DNA from 2 places in the Rhodococcus sp. 27YEA15 genome. Region 1 is predicted to be linked to the other one. Evidence: riboswitches for the same ligand, from Rfam matches in the RefSeq annotation. Region 1 holds a riboswitch; the other holds the start of a gene.
The links. A riboswitch is a leader RNA that binds a small molecule or an ion and turns the genes downstream of it on or off. The one in region 1 is predicted to bind cyclic di-AMP.
Positions count from the first base shown of each region.

Region 2: another riboswitch for cyclic di-AMP. It lies ahead of ABH922_RS02650 (transglycosylase family protein); the one in region 1 lies ahead of ABH922_RS12450 (C40 family peptidase).

Region 1 is NZ_JBMHHW010000001.1:2,691,248-2,701,145, reverse strand. Features, by position in the region: gene ABH922_RS12470 (hypothetical protein) at 1-133, shown strand, start outside; gene trpD (anthranilate phosphoribosyltransferase) at 238-1,350, shown strand; gene ABH922_RS12460 (Lrp/AsnC family transcriptional regulator) at 1,359-1,634, opposite strand; gene ABH922_RS12455 (DEDD exonuclease domain-containing protein) at 1,697-3,391, opposite strand; cyclic di-AMP (ydaO/yuaA leader) riboswitch at 3,952-4,129, shown strand; gene ABH922_RS12450 (C40 family peptidase) at 4,145-4,726, shown strand; gene ABH922_RS12445 (NlpC/P60 family protein) at 5,055-6,107, shown strand; gene ABH922_RS12440 (hypothetical protein) at 6,198-7,283, shown strand; gene ABH922_RS12435 (hypothetical protein) at 7,276-7,551, shown strand; gene ABH922_RS12430 (glycosyltransferase family 4 protein) at 7,599-8,726, shown strand; gene ABH922_RS12425 (AMP-dependent synthetase/ligase) at 8,800-9,898, opposite strand, start outside.
Region 2 is NZ_JBMHHW010000001.1:565,955-575,852, forward strand. Features, by position in the region: gene ABH922_RS02625 (FAD-dependent oxidoreductase) at 1-134, opposite strand, end outside; gene ABH922_RS02630 (TetR/AcrR family transcriptional regulator) at 215-886, shown strand; gene ABH922_RS02635 (HIT family protein) at 919-1,347, opposite strand; gene ABH922_RS02640 (helicase-associated domain-containing protein) at 1,402-3,750, opposite strand; gene ABH922_RS02645 (hypothetical protein) at 3,811-3,999, shown strand; gene ABH922_RS02650 (transglycosylase family protein) at 4,104-4,667, opposite strand; cyclic di-AMP (ydaO/yuaA leader) riboswitch at 4,676-4,888, opposite strand; gene ABH922_RS02655 (putative Ig domain-containing protein) at 5,278-6,693, shown strand; gene ABH922_RS02660 (YccF domain-containing protein) at 6,765-7,154, opposite strand; gene ABH922_RS02665 (hypothetical protein) at 7,186-7,413, opposite strand; gene ABH922_RS02670 (cold-shock protein) at 7,627-8,040, shown strand; gene ABH922_RS02675 (DUF2771 domain-containing protein) at 8,129-8,614, opposite strand; gene ABH922_RS02680 (MFS transporter) at 8,617-9,898, opposite strand, start outside.

The DNA of each region.
Region 1 (9,898 bases):
GCACTGCTCGCAGGAGCGGTCCCGGATGGCGGGTCTGGCGCAGCGGCTGGGCGGTTCGGTGTCAGGGTGGGACGCATTGCAGTTGCCCAGCGACGGCGGCCCTTCCGGCCGCCGCGACCGCCGGGATCGGTGAACAGGGTCGATTCGGCGACGCCGGCTGCGCACTGACTAGGCTGCGAATGTCAGATTCAGCTCTACCCAATCAGCACGACCCACCGAAAAGGGGACCGAGGGACGATGGCCGGCACCGACGCAACCACCGCCGTGAACACCGACGCGAGCGACGTGGTGCGGTCCTGGCCGATGATTCTCGGGCGCCTGACCGACGGTGTCGACCTCTCGTCGGCCGACTCGCAGTGGGCGATGCGCGAGATCATGTCCGACAACGCAAGTTCCGCGCAGATCGCGGCCTTCGGTGTCGGGTTGAAGATGAAGGGTGAGACTTCGGCCGAGCTGGCGGGTTTGGCCGCCGCGATGCTCGCGCATTCACGGCCCGTTCCGATCGACTCCGACGTCGTCGACATCGTCGGCACCGGTGGCGATCGTTCCAACACGGTCAATATCTCGACGATGGCCTCGATCGTGGTGGCCGCGGCGGGTATTCGTGTGGTCAAACACGGAAACCGGGCAGCGTCTTCCAAGAGCGGCGGCGCCGACGTCCTCGAAGCGTTGGGCGTGCGCATCAACCTCGGTCCCGAGCAGGTGGCTCGTTGCGTCGAGGAGGTCGGGATCGGTTTCTGCTTTGCACCCGTCTTCCATCCCGCGCTGCGCTTCGCGGCAGTGCCCCGAAAGGAGATCGGAATCCCGACGGCGTTCAACGTCCTGGGACCGCTCACCAACCCGGCACGGCCCCGCGCCGGACTCATCGGGTGCGCATTCCCGAAGCTCATCTCGGTGGTGGCAGGAGTGCTTGCCGAGCGGGGCAATTCGGCTCTGGTCGTTCGCGGTGACGACGGGCTCGACGAGCTGACCACCTCGACCACCTCGACGGTCCACATCGTCGCCGGCGGAACGATCCGGACGGTCACGCTGGATCCACGGGATGTGGGTATCGCCCGCGTTCCGCTCGAGGAGCTCCGTGGCGGCGACGCCGAGGCGAACGCGGCCGTGGCGCGGACGCTGCTCTCCGGACAGTCGGGACCGGTACGCGATGCGGTGCTGCTCAACGCGGGCGCGGCTGTCGCGGCGTTCAACGGTGTGGGGGACAACCTCGAAGAGGCGATCGCCGCCGGGATCGCGACCGCCGCTGCCGCCATCGACAGCGGGGCCGCGGCCGGTCTCCTTCACCGGTGGTCTGCGTTGACCGCGACCCTGACCGAAGGTTCTCGACGGGGCGCTGAAGGTTCCTGACGGGGTGGCTATTCGCCGAGCGAGAATCCGGCTTCGACGTCTGCGCTGGAGAACGACTGGAAGGCGATGTGCGTAGCCGTCTTGACGACGCCGGGCACCTTGTTGATTCCGCCGGTGACCACGTCGGCGATCTGAGCGTGGTCTCGGACCTTGACGATGGCGATCAGATCGACGTCGCCCGCGCAGGAGTAGACCTCGGTGACCCCGGGAAGGTCGGCAACGGCCTGTGCGGTCTCCGGTATCCGTGCGGATTCGGCATCGATCATGACAATGGCGTTGATCATTTCTCTCCTCGTTTTCCGGGCATCTGGAAAACGAGCTTAGGCGTAGGAGAGTGCGGCGCCTGTCACTGATGTTCCGATCGGCTTCCGGCCCGGGCGAGTCGACACCAGTCCTCCCAGCGGCCGACGCCGTTGGACGGTTCGCCGTAGCCGGAGGTCGTCTGCACGATTCGAACTCCGTCGGATGCGAGCCACCTGGCGGTCAATCCGAGTTCCTCGGGCGGTGCCCCGCGAAACGGGGTGGCGTCCGGGAAGACGGTTTCGGCTGCGGCCGTGATGGCGTCGACCACCGGCATCGGGTGTGTCCCGCGGCGAGCGATCCCGGCGGAGGCCAGGCGCCCGGATCGGATGACGGCCAGTTCCCAACCACCGTCCTCCGAGGGGCGGGCAGCGACAAGTTCGTCGATGGACGCCAGTGCCGCGAGTCGTTGGGTCCGCCGGACCGAGGTTCCTACTGCCGCGGTTCGGTCGCGGAGCCGCGCGGCGGTCTCGAAGAGCGCGGCCTCGGCCAGTTCGGTGATCCGATCCTGCATTCGCCGGAGTGGCCCGTCGTGGCGTCCGTGAAAGAAACCACGGACGTCGTCGACGATCGGCTCGTACTCGGTTTCGGTGACGTCCCCACCGCGTAATGCCGGACATGCCCCCAGCTCCCGAGAAGGGCACCTGGGCCCGTGTACGGAGCCGCGCGGGATCCGCTTGGTGCACGTGCGTAGACCGGTGAACTGGGCGACGGTATCGGCGACTTCCGCCGCATCGGTGCGGGAGGTGAACGGGCCGACGGAGGTCGACGAGGCCGTCCGCACGACGGACAGGCGTGGAAATGCCTCGTCGGTGAGCGTTATCCACCACCCGCGTTTGGGGAACTTCGATCGCCGGTTGTACGGCGGTGCGTGGGCGACGAGTAGCCGAAGCTCACGCACGCCTGCCTCGAGCGCGTGCGCGCACTCGACATGATCGACCCGGGTGGCCAGGGCGACCATCTCCTTCATGCGGCCGCGGGTTTCCGAGCCGGTGAAGTAGTTGCGGACGCGTCGGCGTAGATCGACGGCCGTGCCGATGTAGAGCGCCTCGTCCGACGGTCCTCGGAAGATGTAGACGCCGGGCGTTCGAGGCAGGCCGGCGGCGAAAGATCTCTTTGCTCGCTGGTGCGAGGAGACGTCGGGGAGGTAGTCGACGAGTTCGCTGTAGCTGTGCACACCCTGATTACCCACACGGTCGATGAGACCGTGCAGAACGTCCACGGTGGCCCGTGCGTCGTCGAGAGCACGGTGTGTCGGTTGTGTGGATACCCGGAAGAGCTGGGCCAGGGCCGAAAGTTTGACCGACGGTGCCTCGTCGCGTGTGAGGACTCGCCGGGCGAGTTTGACGGTGCACAGCACCCGGAACGACGGCCACGGGCGGGCACTGCGTGCAGCTGCCGCCTTGAGGAATCCGATGTCGAATCCGGCATTGTGGGCCACCAGTACCGCGCCGTCGGCGAACTCGAGGAAAGCTGGCAGTACCCGCTCCATCCGAGGCGCCCCGATCAACATGGCGGTGGTGATGCCGGTGAGCTCGACGATGTAGGGCGGGATCGGCCGCCCCGGATCGACCAGGGTGGCCATTTCACCCAGGACCACGCCGCCTCGAATCTTGACCGCACCGATTTCGGTGATCGAGTCCTGCTCGGCGCTTCCCCCGGTGGTTTCGAGGTCGACGACGACGAACGTGGTCTCGCTCAGTGGGGTGTCCAACTCGTCGAATGTCAACTGCCGGCCCACGGCCTCGAGGGCGCCGGTCGTGAACGGATGGGGTGACGGGTAGTCGCCGGCCGACGCTGGTTTCACAGCGCGCACGTTAACGAGTGGGTCCGACAGATTTCGTAATCGACTGCGGCGAGTGAAACCGACAATCCGAGCCGATCATCGTCGAAGAGACGAGGATCACATCGGATTCGGGAACCGGGTTCATTGGTTGCCCACTCAACTACTCTGCCGCGCCCGCCATCGGCCGGGTTTGCGGGGATCCGGTGCGCGACTCCGGATTCGGACCTGCAGGTCATTAGCAGTCGGAAGGATCTCGCTGAACAGCAACAAGGCGTGGAATGTCCTATTTTGTCGACACTGTGGGTACGCCGGAGGTTGTCGGGTCGACCGCATGTGACCAGCCGGTAACAAACCTGCCGTTATCGAGCTGTGACCGTTGAGGCGTACTCGGGCGCGGCGGAGGCGAATTCCACCAAATCCGGCCCGAGCGAGCGGCTGCAGTCGACATTGCCGCGACGATTTCGTAACCTTCCTGAGACCTAACGAAGTCTTGCCGGACCAAACAGGATCGGCATCGTCAGGAACCGCCTAATCGAGATCTCCGTGAGGAACTCGAACCGGGAACCCAAGTTTCCACTGGGGTGAATCCCGTTTGGGGCGCGGCCGCACCATCGCCGTGAACCACTCGGGTAGGGCTGATCTTCCCAGCCCGAACCCGTCAGCTAACTCGGTCGGCGGATGAATGGAAGAAATGGAGCACCCCTCAACGTGGCGTCACAGAATTTGAAGCGTTCCGCGCAGCTGGCAGTTGCCGGAGCGCTCGCAGTCGGAGCCTTCGCGGCAACGGCAGCACCTGCCTCGGCAGACCCCATCACCATCCCCGGTGTGGGCACTTTCGACATCCCGGGCGTTTCAGCGTCGCAGATTCCCTTCATTCCGGGTGTCACCGACAACATTCCCGGCGTCAACTCGGCCGGCCCGGCCGCGCCGGTCGCACCGATCACGTCCTCGCTCGGCGAGCGGGCCGTGCAGGCCGCTCAGACCAAGCTGGGCGCACCGTACGTCTACGGCGCTGCCGGCCCCGACGCATTCGACTGCTCCGGGCTCGTTCAGTGGGCGTACAAGCAGGCCGGTCTGAACTTGCCGCGCACCAGTTACGACCAGGCTGCTGCCGGTGTTCCGGTTGCGCAGTCGGACCTTCGGGTCGGTGACGTGATTTCCTTCTACGGCGGATCGCACTCGGGAATCTACGCCGGAAACGGAAACGTCATTCATGCCTCCACCGCCGGACAGCCGGTGAAGTTGGCGCCGGTGTCGTCGATGCCGTACGACGGCGCGCGTCGCTTCTGAGCTGTTGTACATGCGGTAACGGTTCGGTGACACCGGCCGTCACCATCTGCCGCCAATGGCGGTGGAGCTCGGGGGGAGCTCCGGATCTTCGTGCCAAGTGGGCCTCGAATCATGGATTCGAGGCCCACTTTCGTATTGATCGAACATCCGTCCTCGAGCTCACCCCGAGACACCTACCCGCGAGTAGACACGATATGGTGGCCCTTCCGTAATCTTATCGAGACATTGCCTGGGGCAGACAGGTACTGTAGTTAGTTGACAGCCAGCTAACAGAGGGTCGACCTGTTCGTGGTCGGCATCGTTCCGCCGAGACCGAGAGTTGCATTCCGTGGTTTCACCGAAGAAGAACAGTCGTCTACGTGCCGTGGTGGGGGTGGGTGCCCTCGCTCTCGGACTTGTGGTGTTCCCCTCGATTCCCGCCGGGGCGGACCCGACATTTTCCACTCCGACGGAGGCGCTCGATCGGCTCGGGGAACTCTCGCGCGCCTCGGAGCAGACGAACGAGGCGTTACACAACGCTCAGATCGATCTCGATGCCAGGCAGGCGGCTCTGGCGGACGCAGAAGACCGGGCCGGGGCGGACTCCGCGAGACTGGCTCAGGCGTCCGAGCAGGTGGCGGCCGTCGCGCCGGCGGTAAATCGTATTGCGACTGCCAACTACAAAGGTGCCCGCACCAACCGTCTGTTCGCCCTGATGATCAGTGACTCGCCTCAGCAGCTACTCGATCAGATGTCGGCGCTGGACGTGATCTCGAATGACGCCGCAACGCAGGTAGCACAATTCACGCGGGCCACCGCCGATGCACAGGCAGCCGCCGAGGCGTCGGCGCGATCGGCGGAGGAGGCCAGGGTCGCCGCGGAGCAGGCCAGGGTCGTCAGCGACGACCTCCAGCGTAAGCAGAGTGAATTGCAGACGCAGATAGCCGATGTCACCCGCGCGTTCGAGAACTTGACGGACGCCGAACGCTCGCAGCTGAACGATTCGTCCTTTCCGCCGGGCACCGATCTCAGCAAAATTCTAGCTAACTTGACGCCGGGCTCCGGCGCCGCTGCGCTCCAGGCCGGACTGACACGCATCGGTGATCCCTACGTGTGGGGCGCCACCGGCCCGAATCAGTTCGACTGCTCGGGTTTGGTGGTCTGGGCGTACCAGCAGATCGGCAAGACGCTCCCGCGTTCGAGTCAAGCCCAGGCTCAGGGTGGAATACCGGTTCCCCGTGACCAGTTACAGCCCGGTGACGTCGTGACCTTCTACAGCGACAACTCGCACGTCGGCATCTATGCCGGCGACGGAAACATCCTGCACGCCTCCACGTTCGGTGTGCCGGTCAAGGTGCAGTCGATGGAAGGCATGCAGTTTTCCACCGCCAGGCGTTACTGACGAGTGATCCGGACCGGCGGAGGACGGACGCGGGGCCCGGGAGCCGGTCCGCCGCAACTACCGGGCACCGACTCTCCTAGACTCGGCGACGTGCCGGCGGACCTCGAAACCACAGACGGAGTCGGCGCCGGCAGCAGGCGTAGGTGGGAGTATCCGGCACTGGTCGCTCTCGGCGTCGCCGTAGCTCTGGTACTGGGTCTGACTTTCGTGATGGCCAATTCCGACCGGTCCTCGGACGCCGCCGCAGAGCAGGCGCACCGCGAAGCACAGGTTCGGACTTTTCTGAACTCGCTCGCCGTCGCGCAGACGTCGAACGACCAGGACGCGATGGCGGCGCTGGTCGATCCGGGAGCCGTGCCGGGTGTGCTCGAGGCCGAGACACGTCGTATGACGGCGTTGGCACAACTGAAGTTCTCGGACTGGGGCTACGACGTACCGGCGGGTGCTCTGACACAGGAGCCGGCCACGGGGGCGCCCGCCGCAGACGAGGAGATATGGCACGCCCGGGTACTGCTGCGGTACGCCCTCGCCGATGTCGATTCCAGCCCGACGCGCAAACCTGTGTCGATGGTGTTCAGTCGCAGCGGCGACACCTGGCTTCTGCTGGTGAACGGTGCGACGGTGGGCCTGGACGCGGCCCGTACGCCCGGTGAGTCGTGGCACGGGCCCTGGGAGTTCGGGACCGTGGTGACGGCGCGGAACTCGACGGGCCACGCCCTGGTGATCGGCCACCCGGCCGAGAAGAACTTCGTCGAAGCACTGGCAGCGGACCTGGACGAGGCAATCGCCAACACGACCGAACTCTGGGGTCCGTGGTGGTCGGAACGCGTGGTGGTGATGGTGGCCGGCTCCGCCGAGGAGTTCACGGCGCTGGTGGGTCAGCATCACGACGGGGCGTCGATAGCTGCGGTGTCGGTCTCCGACGCTGTGACGCCGGGGTCCGGCGAGGTCAGCGGGCAGCGGGTGGTGTTCTCGCCCGCGGCCGCATCCCGACTGACGTCGGTGACGCGGAAAAGCTGTGCTGCGGCACGAGTTGGTGCACGTGGCAGCCCGCTCGCAGACGAGCGACGGATCTCCGATGTGGGTCTTGGAAGGATTCGCCGAGTACGGCGGCAATCGTGGTTCGGGTCGGGCCTCGAGCGAGATCGCGCCCACCCTGGCGGCCACCGTGCGTGAGTCGGATCCGCCGACTGCCTTCCCGTCGGATTCGAAGTTCTCCGGGGTACCGGTGGTCAGCTCACTCGCGTACGAGGCGGCGTGGTCGATCAACGCGTCCGTTGCAGACCGATTCGGCCAGGCGCGCCTGGCGGATCTGTACCGGGCGCTGGCCACCGGCCCCTCTACCGACGCGGAAGTCGACCGTCGCACGCGCGCGGTACTCGGGGTGGGTATCGACGACGTCAGGCTGGGGTGGATCGACTGGATGAACAGCCATCTGGGTTGAACCGACCTTCCCTCGGGTGCATCTCGCCCGTGCCCTACGGTGGACGGATGCGTCGGACCCTCTTGGTTACCAATGACTTCCCGCCCAGGCCGGGCGGTATCCAGTCCTACCTCCACACGTTCGCGAAGCATTTACCGGCCGACAAACTCGTCGTCTACGCGCCTCGCTGGCGTGGCGACTCGCACAAGAAGTTCGACGCGGCCCAGCCGTTCGAAATCGTTCGGCATCCGACGACGTTGATGCTTCCGACGCCGCTCGTCGCACGTAAGGCGGCGAAGCTGGTGAAAAAACGCGACTGTGAGTCGGTGTGGTTCGGTGCAGCTGCGCCCTTGGCAGTGATGGCGCCCGCTGTCCGGCGTGCCGGCGCGAGTCGCGTGATAGCGAGCACGCACGGGCACGAAGTGGGGTGGTCGATGATTCCCGGGGCGCGGCAGTCCTTACGGTTCATCGGCGACCACACCGACACCGTCACTTTCGTCAGCAAGTACACCCGAGGCCGATTCGCGGCTGCCTTCGGTGCGCAGGCCGCGCTCGAGCATCTACCGTCGGGCGTCGACACCGATGTGTTCCATCCGGATTCCGCTGCCCGCGAGGAACTGCGGCGCCGATACGGCCTGGGGGAGCGGCCCACGATCCTGTGTCTTTCCCGGCTGGTGCCACGCAAGGGCCAGGACATGTTGATCAAGGCTCTTCCGAAGATCCGCGACAGTATCGACGGTGCCGTTCTCGTGATCGTCGGGGGCGGGCCGTTCGAGGACCGCCTGAAGGAGTTGGTGGTCAAGACCGGCATGTCCGATCACGTGGTGTTCACCGGAACCGTGCCGGCCGCGGAACTGGCGAGCCATCACACCATCGCCGACGTCTTCGCCATGCCGTGCCGTACTCGCGGTGGCGGACTCGATGTCGAAGGACTCGGAATCGTGTATCTGGAGGCGTCGGCCACCGGTGTCCCGGTGATCGCCGGACGTAGCGGAGGCGCTCCGGAAACCGTGCAGCAGAACAAGACCGGCCTCGTGGTCGACGGAACGTCGGTTACCGACGTTGCCGCGTCCGTCATCGAGATTCTCTCCGATCGTGATCGTGCTGCCGCGATGGGTGCGGCAGGTCGGGAGTGGGTCGGAGCCGACTGGAAGTGGGATACCCTGGCGGCGAAGCTGCAGGTTCTGCTCGGCTGAGGTGGGTGCCTCGATCGACAACCAGGCCCGGTACCGAATTCGGTACCGGGCCTGCTCTGTTCGGGGTAGCTGCCTAGTTGGCGTAGATCTTCTCGATGTCCCCCGCGAAACTGGTGTGCACGACGTTGCGCTTGAGCTTGAGCGTCGGCGTGAGTTCGCCTGTCTCCTCGGTGAAGTCGACCGGAAGAATTCTGAACTTCTTGATCGACTCCGCATGCGAGACCAGTGTGTTCGCCTTGTCGATGGCGTCCTGGATGTCGCCCACCAAGTCTCCGTCGGTGACCAGATCGGCCGCGGTGGTTCCGGAAGGCTTGCCGTGGCGCTCGTTCCATGCCGGTAACGCGTCGGCGTCGATGGTGATCAGTGCGCCGATGAACGGTTTCTGATCACCGACCACGATGGCCTGACTGATCAACGGGTGCGCGCGCAGTGAATCCTCGAGCTGTGCGGGTGAGACGTTCTTTCCGCCTGCGGTGACGATGATTTCCTTCTTGCGACCGGTGATCGAGATGTAGCCCTCGCTGTCGACCGAGCCGAGGTCACCGGTGTGAAACCACCCGGACCGAATGGATTCGGCGCTGGCCTTCTCGTTACGCCAGTACTCGGCGAAGACGACCGGACCGGACAGCAGGATTTCACCGTCGTCGGCGATCCGAACGGAGTTACCTGCCAACGGCTTTCCGACGGTTCCGATCTTCTGGGCGCCGATGGTGTTGACGGCGAAGGCAGCCGATGTCTCGGTGAGCCCGTAGCCCTCGTAAATGGTGATGCCGATGCCGCGGAAGAAATGACCGAGGCGAGGACCGAGTGGAGCGCCACCGGAGATCGCGAGTTGGCACTGGCCGCCGAGCGCTGCTCGCAATTTCGAGTAGACGAGCTTGTCGAAGAGGGCGTGCTTGGCCTTGAGCAGGAGGCCGGCGCCGCCGGTGTCCTGGGCCTGGCTCCATGCCACGGCGGCGTCGGCGGCGGCGTCGAAGATCTTGCCCTTGCCGTCGCCGTGCGCCTTGGCCTGCGCACTGTTGTACACCTTCTCGAACACGCGTGGCACGGACAGGATGAAGTCCGGCTTGAACTCCGCGAACGTGGGAACCAGGTTCGGGATGTCGCTGGTGTGACCGAGCACGGCACCGGCGTCGAACGACGCGACGCTCACTGCTCGGGCCAGCACGTGG
Region 2 (9,898 bases), 2.1 Mb from region 1:
TGTCCACCCTGGGTGCGGGCCTGCGCCGAGGGTTCGGCCTCGTAGATCGTTGCGGTTATGCCGTTGACGTGCAGGACGCGGGCGAGGGTGAGGCCGCCGAGACCGGCACCGATGATCGTGACCGATGTACTCATGATGGTTCCCCTTCAATTGATGGAACGTTGTTCCAGTGCCCATCTTGGAACGACGTTCCAGGTCTGTCAAGATGGTTCGTATGACGAGCAGGCATCAGCGGGTCGAACGGCGGACGGACGCGCTCTCGAAGCAGCGGATAGTCGAGGCGGCGGTCGAGATCCTGGACAACCAAGGCGAGAGTGCGCTGACCTTCCGTGCGCTCTCGGCTCGGCTGGCCACCGGAAGCGGAGCGATCTACTGGCATGTGGCGAACAAGGACGAACTCCTCGCCGCGACCACCGAGTCCGTCATCGCCGCCGTCGTGATCGGCGCGGCATCGGGGTCGACGCCGCTGCAGACGATCCGTAGCGCGGCACTAGGGGTGTTCGATGCAATCGACGCGCACCCGTGGGTGGGCACCCAACTCGCCCGCGAACCGTGGCAACCTGCAGTCACGCAGATCTTCGAGATCTTCGGTGGGCAACTGACGGCGCTCGCAGTTCCCGAGGCAGCGCAGTTCAACTCCGCATCCGCGTTGCTCAACTACGTTCTCGGGCTCGCGGGACAGTATGCAGCCGGCGCCCGTCTCCTACCCCGTGGGACGGACCGATCGGCATTTCTCACCACCATCACCGACCGCTGGACGCAACTGGACCCCGCACAATTTCCGTTCGTGCACAAAGTGGCCTCGCAGGTACCCGAGCACGATGACCGTGACCAGTTCCTGGCAGGTATCGACCTCGTCCTCGCCGGGATCACGGCCATTCGATAGGCGCAGCGCACCCGGGCCGGTAGAACGAGGAATTATCGCAGCGCTGCACCGAGGATCGCACCGATGCGCGTGATCTCGTCCGCGTCGCCTCGGATACCCGGCCGCCACGGCAGGACGAGTGAATCCTTCGAGGTGTCGACGTAACGCGGGACCACGTGGAGATGGAAATGGAACACCGTCTGCCACGCATCCGCTCCGCAGCAGTTGAGGAGGTTGACTCCGTCGGCGCCGAGTACGTCGACAACGGCTCTGGCCACCCGCTGCGCGGACAGTGTCACCGCAGTCAAGTCCTCGGCCGAAATCTCGAGAAGATCTCGGCTGTGGCGTTTGGGAACGACCAGAAGGTGACCGTCGGTTCCGGGATGAATATCCATGAACGCCAAGGTGGTTTCGTTCTCGGCCACCTTGGTCGCCGGAACGCTACCGTTGACGATCCCACAGAACAAGCACTCGTCGCTGATCACCCCCGAACTGTATCGCCTCAGTTTCGTCCGGGCGACGACAACTCTGCTCTGTCAACCGTTTTTCGACGGCTGAGAGTGTTTTGTCCCGCTGTCCACCGGGGTCACCGACGTGATGCGGTGCAGAGTGAAACCGCGAACCGCCCCGTTTGCCGGGTCGAAGGCGTCCAACTGACCGCCGCCGACGCTGACCGGATCGACAATTCGATTGGTCGCCACACCCTGGGCGTCGACGTAACCGATGTTCACGCTCGTGTGGTCTCTGGCGGCAGCGGCAAGCAAGGCGATGGTCGCCGCATTCGACTCGCGGGACCCGTCGGCGCGCACTCCACCGTTTCCGGGCCTCGCCGCCCGATCACCGGCGCGCATGGTGCGCACCAGCGCGGCGAGCTGGTCGACCGACGGACTCGCGGGCGTTCTCGACACCGGTCGCGAACGGCGGTTCGGAACCCGGGCGCCGCGAGGGCGCAGGTCCACCAAGGTTCCGGACGAATCCTCACCGGCCGGCGCGAACCCGGCAGCGCGTAGCTCGGCCAGGACTTCACGCAACGGCGCCTGCGACACCGCGACGGTCGGTGCCAACGCCCGCAATGCCAATGTCTCGGCCACCGCCGACGCCAGAACTTCCGACAACAGCGACACGTCCTCGCACCGGATGAACGACGCTGCAACACCGGCACGCAACCGGCCGTGTCGCCGGGCGACGTCGTCGACCAGATACGTCAGCGACTGGGGGACCGGCGTCTTGGATTTCGTGGTGAACATGGTGTGCAACTCGGTGGCGGTGAGTCCGGCGTCGAGCGCGCGGCGCACACTGTCCTCGCTGATCCGGTACATCGATGCCGCACCGGCGGATTCGATGTCCGCGACCAACGACACCTGCTCGAGGAGTTCCGGCACGAGCGGCCCCGGAGCTACCAGCGTCAGGTCCGCCTGGACGAGGATGTAGTCGACGGGTTGCGGTAGAGCCGAATGCATTTCGGCTTCGGCGTCGCCACCGTGCAACAGTGCGCGGCCGGCTGAACTGAGGGCGCCCCGAGCCATCAGCCCGAGCGCGGCGGCCTCGTCGGTCGTTCGTTCGATCGCGAACGTGCGCAAGCGACCACTGAGCCGAGGTCGACGCCACGCCAGGAGCCGACTCACCTCGGCCGGGGTCGCTGTCCGGCCGCTGTCGAGCTCGGCGGACAACTCGAGGATCGCGCGCCGATCACGCGGGGCGGCCGGAGCCCTGCCTTCTTCCGAGAGCGCCGCGATCGGCTTGTCTGCGGCGTCGCGAAGTCCGATCATCCACGGCACCCGTGGCACGTCGAGCCATGCCGACGCCAAAGTCTCCCACCGCCTCGCGGTCGACGCGGTCAGCCAGCCGTCCGCCGCCACCGTCGGAGTCCAGTAGTCGTCCGCGGTGTCCGAGGTGGGTGCGGGATCAGGTGTGCCCGCAGCGATGAGACCGGCCGCCGAAAGAAGTTCGACCACCAAACTCACCCGTGCTTCGTCGAGCTCGGCGGATTTCGACACGCGTCGCAGTTCGCGAACGCCGAGTCCGCCGGCACGCAACGCCGGCGCCGGTGCGGAGCCGAGCACCGCGATCACCTTCTCGCAGTCCCGCACGACTTCCAAGGCCTCACCTGCTGCCGCCGAATTCACGTCCGCCGGAGTGAGTTTGTCGCCGCCGATCGTCGGTGCCGTGAGCGTGGTGGGATCGAAGACCGGTTCCCCGCGGATCACCTGGCGAACCGTTGCCGGAAGTTCCACGGTCTGCTCGTCCAGCCAGCGCAACAGTCCGGCCGCCAACAACCGCTGCACCGGCCGGTCGGAGGGCGTACCCGCAGCGGCATCCCGGGTTCGGCCGATCGGACTCGAATTCGCCAGCGTCTCGAGCAGGTCTCGTTCGCGTTGATCGAGAGCGGCGAGGGCTGCGGCGATTTCGGACTCGGTCATCAGTTCCGCCGGTTCCAAGGCCCGTCCGACGCGCCACGGGATGGTTCCGATCGCCGCTGCAGACACGCCGATCGGGTCGGTACCCCAGATCAGCGCGGACCGCCGCATCTTTGCCAGCGACGCGTCGACGGCTTTCTTGGTGACCTTGCCCTTGCCGGTTCGAGCCCGCGCCGCGAGGGCGGCGTCGAAATCCGCACGCGAGACCGGTCTCTCGTCTGCGCCGCTGACGGCCAGCAACTCGAGCATTCCGAAGTCGAGCGTGTCGAGCTCGTCGGCGGCACGAGAAACCGACGCTCGTTGCTGGGCGCGGCCGCCGAGTACGACCATCGTGCTCGGCGGTGGCACGGCCAGATCGGGACGTAAGCGCATCAGCTCGGTCAACTCGGCGTCGGAGCGCGCCGAGAGCCATCCGGTCAAGGATTCGGCCACGGAATTGTCCGTCGTGTTCTCGCGTGTGTCGGTCATCAAGTATCAGATTAGAGACCTGGTCTGTACTGCGTGACGGGGTGCTGTCAAAATAGCCTCGTGGCTAACAATTCGAAGAAGCACTATGTAGATCCAGGATGGCCGGAAACTGCAGACGGAGATCACGCAGTGACCGAATTGTCATCGACTCGTGCCGGTGGTCTCTCGCCGTTCGGCGAAGACACCACCTTTCCGTTGCCGGTGGAGTCACTTCCCTACGCACATCCGCATACGGTGATCAACCGCTGACCGGCACCACTCGACGAAGTAAGGCCCGTACCGAAAATTCGGTACGGGCCTTACTTCTGCGATCTCTACGTTCGAGCGGAACGCACGCAAGGGGTGTGCTGGTGTTACTTGAGCAGAGCCTTCGCGGTGTCCACGAGGCCCAGGCTCTGTGAATCGAGTTCGATGCCGTTGGCCTTCGCGAATGCCAGCGCCTGATCGATCGCGTCGACAACGGGGTTGCTGATGGTCTGGGCGACCTGCACCGTCGGAGCGGTCTGCGGCTTCGGTGCGCTTGTCGCCGGAGCGCTGCGCTGAGTTGCTGCACTGTTCAAGCCGAGGCTCGACGAGCAGGAGGGCCATGCGCCCCAGCCTTGGTTGGCGAGAACGCGCTCGGCAACGACGATCTGCTGCTCACGAGTGGCCTGATTTGCGCTGGCTGCGTATTGTCCGCCGCCATGAGCGTTCCAGGTGCTCGGCGAGAACTGCAGTCCGCCCTGGTACCCGTTGCCGGTGTTGATGGCCCAGTTGCCACCTGCCTCGCATTGCGCGAGACGATCCCAGTCGGAATCGGGTGCAGCGTTGGCAGTACCGGTGGCTGCGATTCCGGCGACACCGATGACGGCGCCGGCTACGGCGACCTTGGCGACGGTGCGGCCGGTGGTGGTGGGCTTACGATGACGTCCGCTCATTGGGGTAGAAATCCTCTCCACACGCGCCTGCGAGGTCAGCTGTCGGGTTCGGGCTGAGAGGTCGCCCGGCCTCGCCTTTCCTGGCTGGAAAGGGTCTGGCTTCACCCCAAGATCCGGAATTGTCGCGCTCCGAATCGGTGTCCACTGGAGAACTTTCCTGTTCTCACAGAGGACTTTGGGTCCCCCGTCCTCGTCCCTGGAATGCTCTGTGGGAAGTTCCGGTACCCGCGGGACGAGGCTTGGCACGGCGGGCCGGAGGTGGCCGGAGTTTCCCGGCCGAAAACGACGGTAACGGCTCGAGGCCGTCGTGTCACCATTTGATAACGCGGCGTGGCGTGGGGCGCCGCACCACGTTGATGGGTAGTTCGGGACTCTCCCCAGGTCGCGACGGGTTCCACGACGCGTACCGGGCCGTGTCCGTTCCGTTATCCATCCGTAATGTGATTAAAGTCACATCGTGACATGGTTGGTACGTCCGCTTCGGAAACTGCGGTGTCGCCGGCCGGGAGTTTTATGTGTTCCGCGTCTCAACACCAATTGTCTGAATAAGGATAGGCTCGCCTAGTTTTCCAAACCGGGCGACATTCAGAAATCAGTAAGGCATCCCCACATGAAATTGCACAACCGTCGGCGCGCGGTCACCGCGCCACTCGTTCTCGCCGCCGCTGTCGTCGGCCTGACCTTCGGCTCGTCCGTCGCCGTCGCTGCACCCTCCGACACCGCGACGCACGGCGTAGTCGGAAGCTACACCGCGACCCAGCCCGGTGACATCGCAGTCGACTCGGTTACGCACCGGGCATATGCGACGCAGTACGGCCCCACCGAGACGTCGCTGTCCGTCGTCGACACGAACACCGGTTCACAGCTCCCCGCCGTCAAGGGAGTTGTCGCCTACCAGTCCGCCGTCGCCGTCGACTCCGTGCTGAGCCGCGCATACGTGTCCTCGTCGTACGGCGGTGCGATCTCCGTCGTCGACACGAAGTCCGGTGACGTCATCAAGACCGTGACGCTCAGCGAGAAGAATCCGGACGGCACTCGTCCTCAGATCAGCGACATCGCGGTCGATCCCGTGACGCACCGCGCGTACTTCTCGGACTACAAGTCCGGTTACATCCGCGTACTCGACGCCGCAGCAGGCGATGCCGTGACGAACATCCTCATCGACAAGTTCGCGACCCCGACCAAGCTCGGGTTCGACAACAAGCGCGGTTTCCTCTACGTGGCAGACACCAACTTCATGGAGGAGAACTACGGCCGCACGCTGTGGCAGATCGACGTGCGCGCTGGTTCCACCCCCAAGGCCTTCGTGCGCGGTAGCGACATCTACCCGGTCGAGCTGGCTGTCGACGACAACACCGGTTACGTGTACATGACCGACACCCGCACCGCGAACGTCTGGGTCATCGACGCGACCCCGAACAACGACAAGGTGCTCGAGAAGATCACCTTCTCGGCCGACACCACCGCCAACGGTGTTGCCGTGGACACCGCCGCAGGCGTTGCCTACGTTGCCGACGTCAAGCAGGGACAGCTCTGGACCGTCGACCTGTCGAACCGCGGCACCGCGCTACTGGCGGATACGAAGGTTCCCGAATTCGATCGAGTGAAGAACCTGGCTATCGATTCCTCCACCGGTGCGATCGCGGCAACCACCAATGCCGGCAAGGTGACCGTGGTTGCGGCGTACCCCACCCTGAAGACTGCGGAGTTGCCCGCAGCTCAGACCGGTAAGGCGTACTCGCAGAAGCTCGCCGTCAACGGTGCGCGCGCTGCGACCTTCAAGGTCGCCTCGGGTGATCTGCCCGCCGGCCTGACCCTCGCGAACGACGGCACGATCTCGGGCACCCCGACCGTTGCCGGTTCCTACACCGTCGAGGTCACCGCGACGAGCGTGCTGTCGCGTACGACGAGCGTGACCGTCGTCGTGTCCGAAGCTCCGGTCGGACCGGTCGACCCGGGTAACCCCGGCAACCCCGGAACCGGTTCGCTCGACAAGCTCCCCGGATTGGGTAGCCTCGGCCGCTGATCGAACATGACATCTGGAACCCGACCACGGCACCTGCCGTGGTCGGGTTCGCCAGATGTGGGCCGAACCGCTCAGGGGTATCCGACGTGGTCGACGTCGACGATCTGCTTGCCGAGAGGCATCAGTGACACCGGAATCATCTTGAGGTTTGCCACCGCGAGAGGAATTCCGATGATGGTGATCGCCATCGCGAACGCGGACACGACATGGCCGATCGCCAGCCAGATGCCGGCGAGAAGCAGCCAGAGAACGTTACCGAGGAGAGAGCCGACACCGGATGTCGGCTTGTCGATCACAGTCTTGCCGAACGGCCACAGCGCGTACACGCCGATGCGGAACGCAGCGATCCCGAACGGGATGGTGACGATCAGCACGCAGAAGACGATCCCGGCGAGGAAGTAGCCCAACGCCAGCCAGAGGCCGCCCAAAACCAACCAGATCACGTTCAGAATCAGTCTCACGGGCAGCGACCTTTCAGTGGGATACGACCGGTCACCGTGCGCGCCGACCGGACCTCAAGGTGTAGACCAACGCGAGAAAGAACCCGACCGGACACGCCAGTGCGATCAGGTAGAGCACCAGGCCGGGAGGGGTGTCACTGAATATGTGGACGGCGAAGATGGCGACGATTCCCAACAGGCCCACGATGAAGAGTGCCATCGCGGTTCGGAACATACCGATTCCGGTGCCGGAAGTGTGCGGTTCGATTCGAGTTTCCACGCGCTCCAGGGTAGTGCCTGGAAACCTGCGTGCCGACGGAGGTTCGTCACAGGTAGAGTGTTCGCAGACTGCGCGTCCCGCCGAACGATAGTGGGGCGCGTTCTTTTGCATTCTTCACGCGAAGCAATGCGAGCACGACCATGAGGCTCTTGTTCGAGCCTCCCGACTGTATTGGGGCGGATGCCCCAGTCGAGTGATGAGCGGGTGAACGCGGTGCCGACCGGCAAGGTGAAATGGTACGACCTCGAAAAGGGCTTCGGCTTTCTGTCGCAGGAGGAGGGCGAGGACGTCTACGTCCGGGCGTCCGCACTTCCCGACGGCGTCGAGGGACTCAAGGCAGGTCAGCGGGTGGAATTCGGGATGGCTGCAGGCCGTCGCGGCCCGCAGGCACTGAGCCTGAAGGTTCTCGAACCTGCACCCACTTTGCGTGGCGCGGCGCCGCAGCGTCGTGAATCGGTTGCGCGTAAGCACACTCCGGACGAGTTGCACGGCATGGTCGAGGACATGATCACGCTGCTCGAGGCAAAGGTGCAGCCCGATCTGCGAAACGGCAAGTACCCGGACCGCAAGACCGCGCAGCGGATCTCTGAAGTAGTGCGTGCGGTTGCACGTGAACTCGACAGCTGACGCTCAACACGGTTCGTAACGACAGAAGGCCCCGCCACACCGAAACCGGTGTGGCGGGGCCTTCTGTCGCAGTTGTTCGTGTCAGTGGTCAGGCGGTCTTCACCGACCAGATCAGAACTCCTTGGTTGTTGCTGACTGCCAGGTGGATCTCCACTCCGACGAGTTGCTTGAGGGGATCCTTCGAGGATTCGACGGTGACGGCCTTGGCTTCGTCCGCCTCGAAGAGGCGCGGTTCGCCGGTCTGATTGCCGTCGGCGTCCTCGTAGACGGCCAGCAGCGCCCACCGCTCGGAAGAGACGTCGTTCGACAACGATAGTTGCAGGGGGTAGCCCGCGGGAACGTCCAGTTCGCTGATGTCGCCGACCTGTGCGCACTGCGACAGGTCGATGGTGCAGTAGCCCGCAGGTTCGATCTCGATGGTCTTGCCGTGGGCATACGCAGTGATCTTCGGAAGGCTCTCGGGCCGGTCGTTGATGCCCTTGACGATCAGGACGAGCACCGACCCGTAGGCAAGTAGGGCCACCACCATCAGAACGCTGACGGCGGCCACTATTTTCTTGGTTCTCGAGCGCATGATCACTGCGAGGTACTTCCTTGTCGTCGATCTGAATTTCCGGTGCGAATCACTTCGGTCACCTCTTGGTCGGCCTGGTCGGGCCGTTTGCCGCCGAGTCCCGGAAGCAGGCTGCTACCGCGGTAACTCAGGAACGTTTGTAGCAGTCCGACAGTGAGGAACACGGACACCACAGTGAACCCGATCCAGAATTGAGTGGGTAACAGGACCCCCAGTGCGCCCCCGAGAACCCAGCTCAACTGGAGCACCGTCTCGGATCGGCCGAATCCGGAGGCAATCGACTCTTCGGGGAGGTCGTGCTGCAACGACGCGTCGAGCGACACCTTTGCCAGCGCGCTCGCCGCCGAGGCGATCAGCGTTGCCAGAGCTGCGGTCATGAGGTTGTCCGTCAACGCGGCAATGACGGCGATGACCCACACCGATGCCGTGCATCGAAGAACGATGAGCGCGGGTTTTCCCAGTTTCAACCTGGCGCCCGCAGCATTGCCGGCGAAGTTGCCCAGACCGGCGGCGGCGCCCACCAGACCGAGCATCGCGGCCTGGACGAGAGGCTCGTGTTCGGTGCGCGATTTGGCGACGAAGGCGATGTAGAGCGTCAGGAATCCGGTGAGAACTCGAATGGTTCCGTTGCCCCACAGGCCGATGATGACCGCGCGACCGAGTGGCTGGCGCACCTTGGCCGATTTCCCCGCCGGCTTCTTACCGGGGCGTTCGCCGACGGGGACGCCGTCCGGGTGATAAGTGATGGTGGCAGGTACTTCGCCTTCGGTCACCTCTACCCACGACGGAATTCGCATGCTCAGGTACACGCCGAACATCGTGACGACCACGGCGAACCACAACGCTCCGACGGACCCGAATGCGAAAGCCAGGGCGCCGGCCACGCCGCCTGCCACGATGGTTCCACCGATCAGTCCGAACACCGTCAGCCGTGAGTTGACCCTGACCAGGTCTATCTCCGGTGGTAGCACTCGCGGCGTCACCGCGCTCTTGAGCACGGAGAACGATTTACTGAGCACCATCATGCCCAGTGCCGCCGGATAGAGAATCCAGCTGTCGAAGTTGAACACCAGCACCAGGGCGAGGACGGTTCGCAGAGCGAACGATCCGGCCAACGCGATTCGTCGGCCGCGTTGCAGACGGTCGAGCATGGGTCCGATCAACGGTGCGAGTACCGCGAACGGGGCGATGGTGATCAGCAGGTAGAGGGCTACCTTCGTTTTGTCCTCCCCTGTCGCCGCGGAGAAGAACAACGTGTTCGCCAGCGAGACGGCGAGCGTCGCG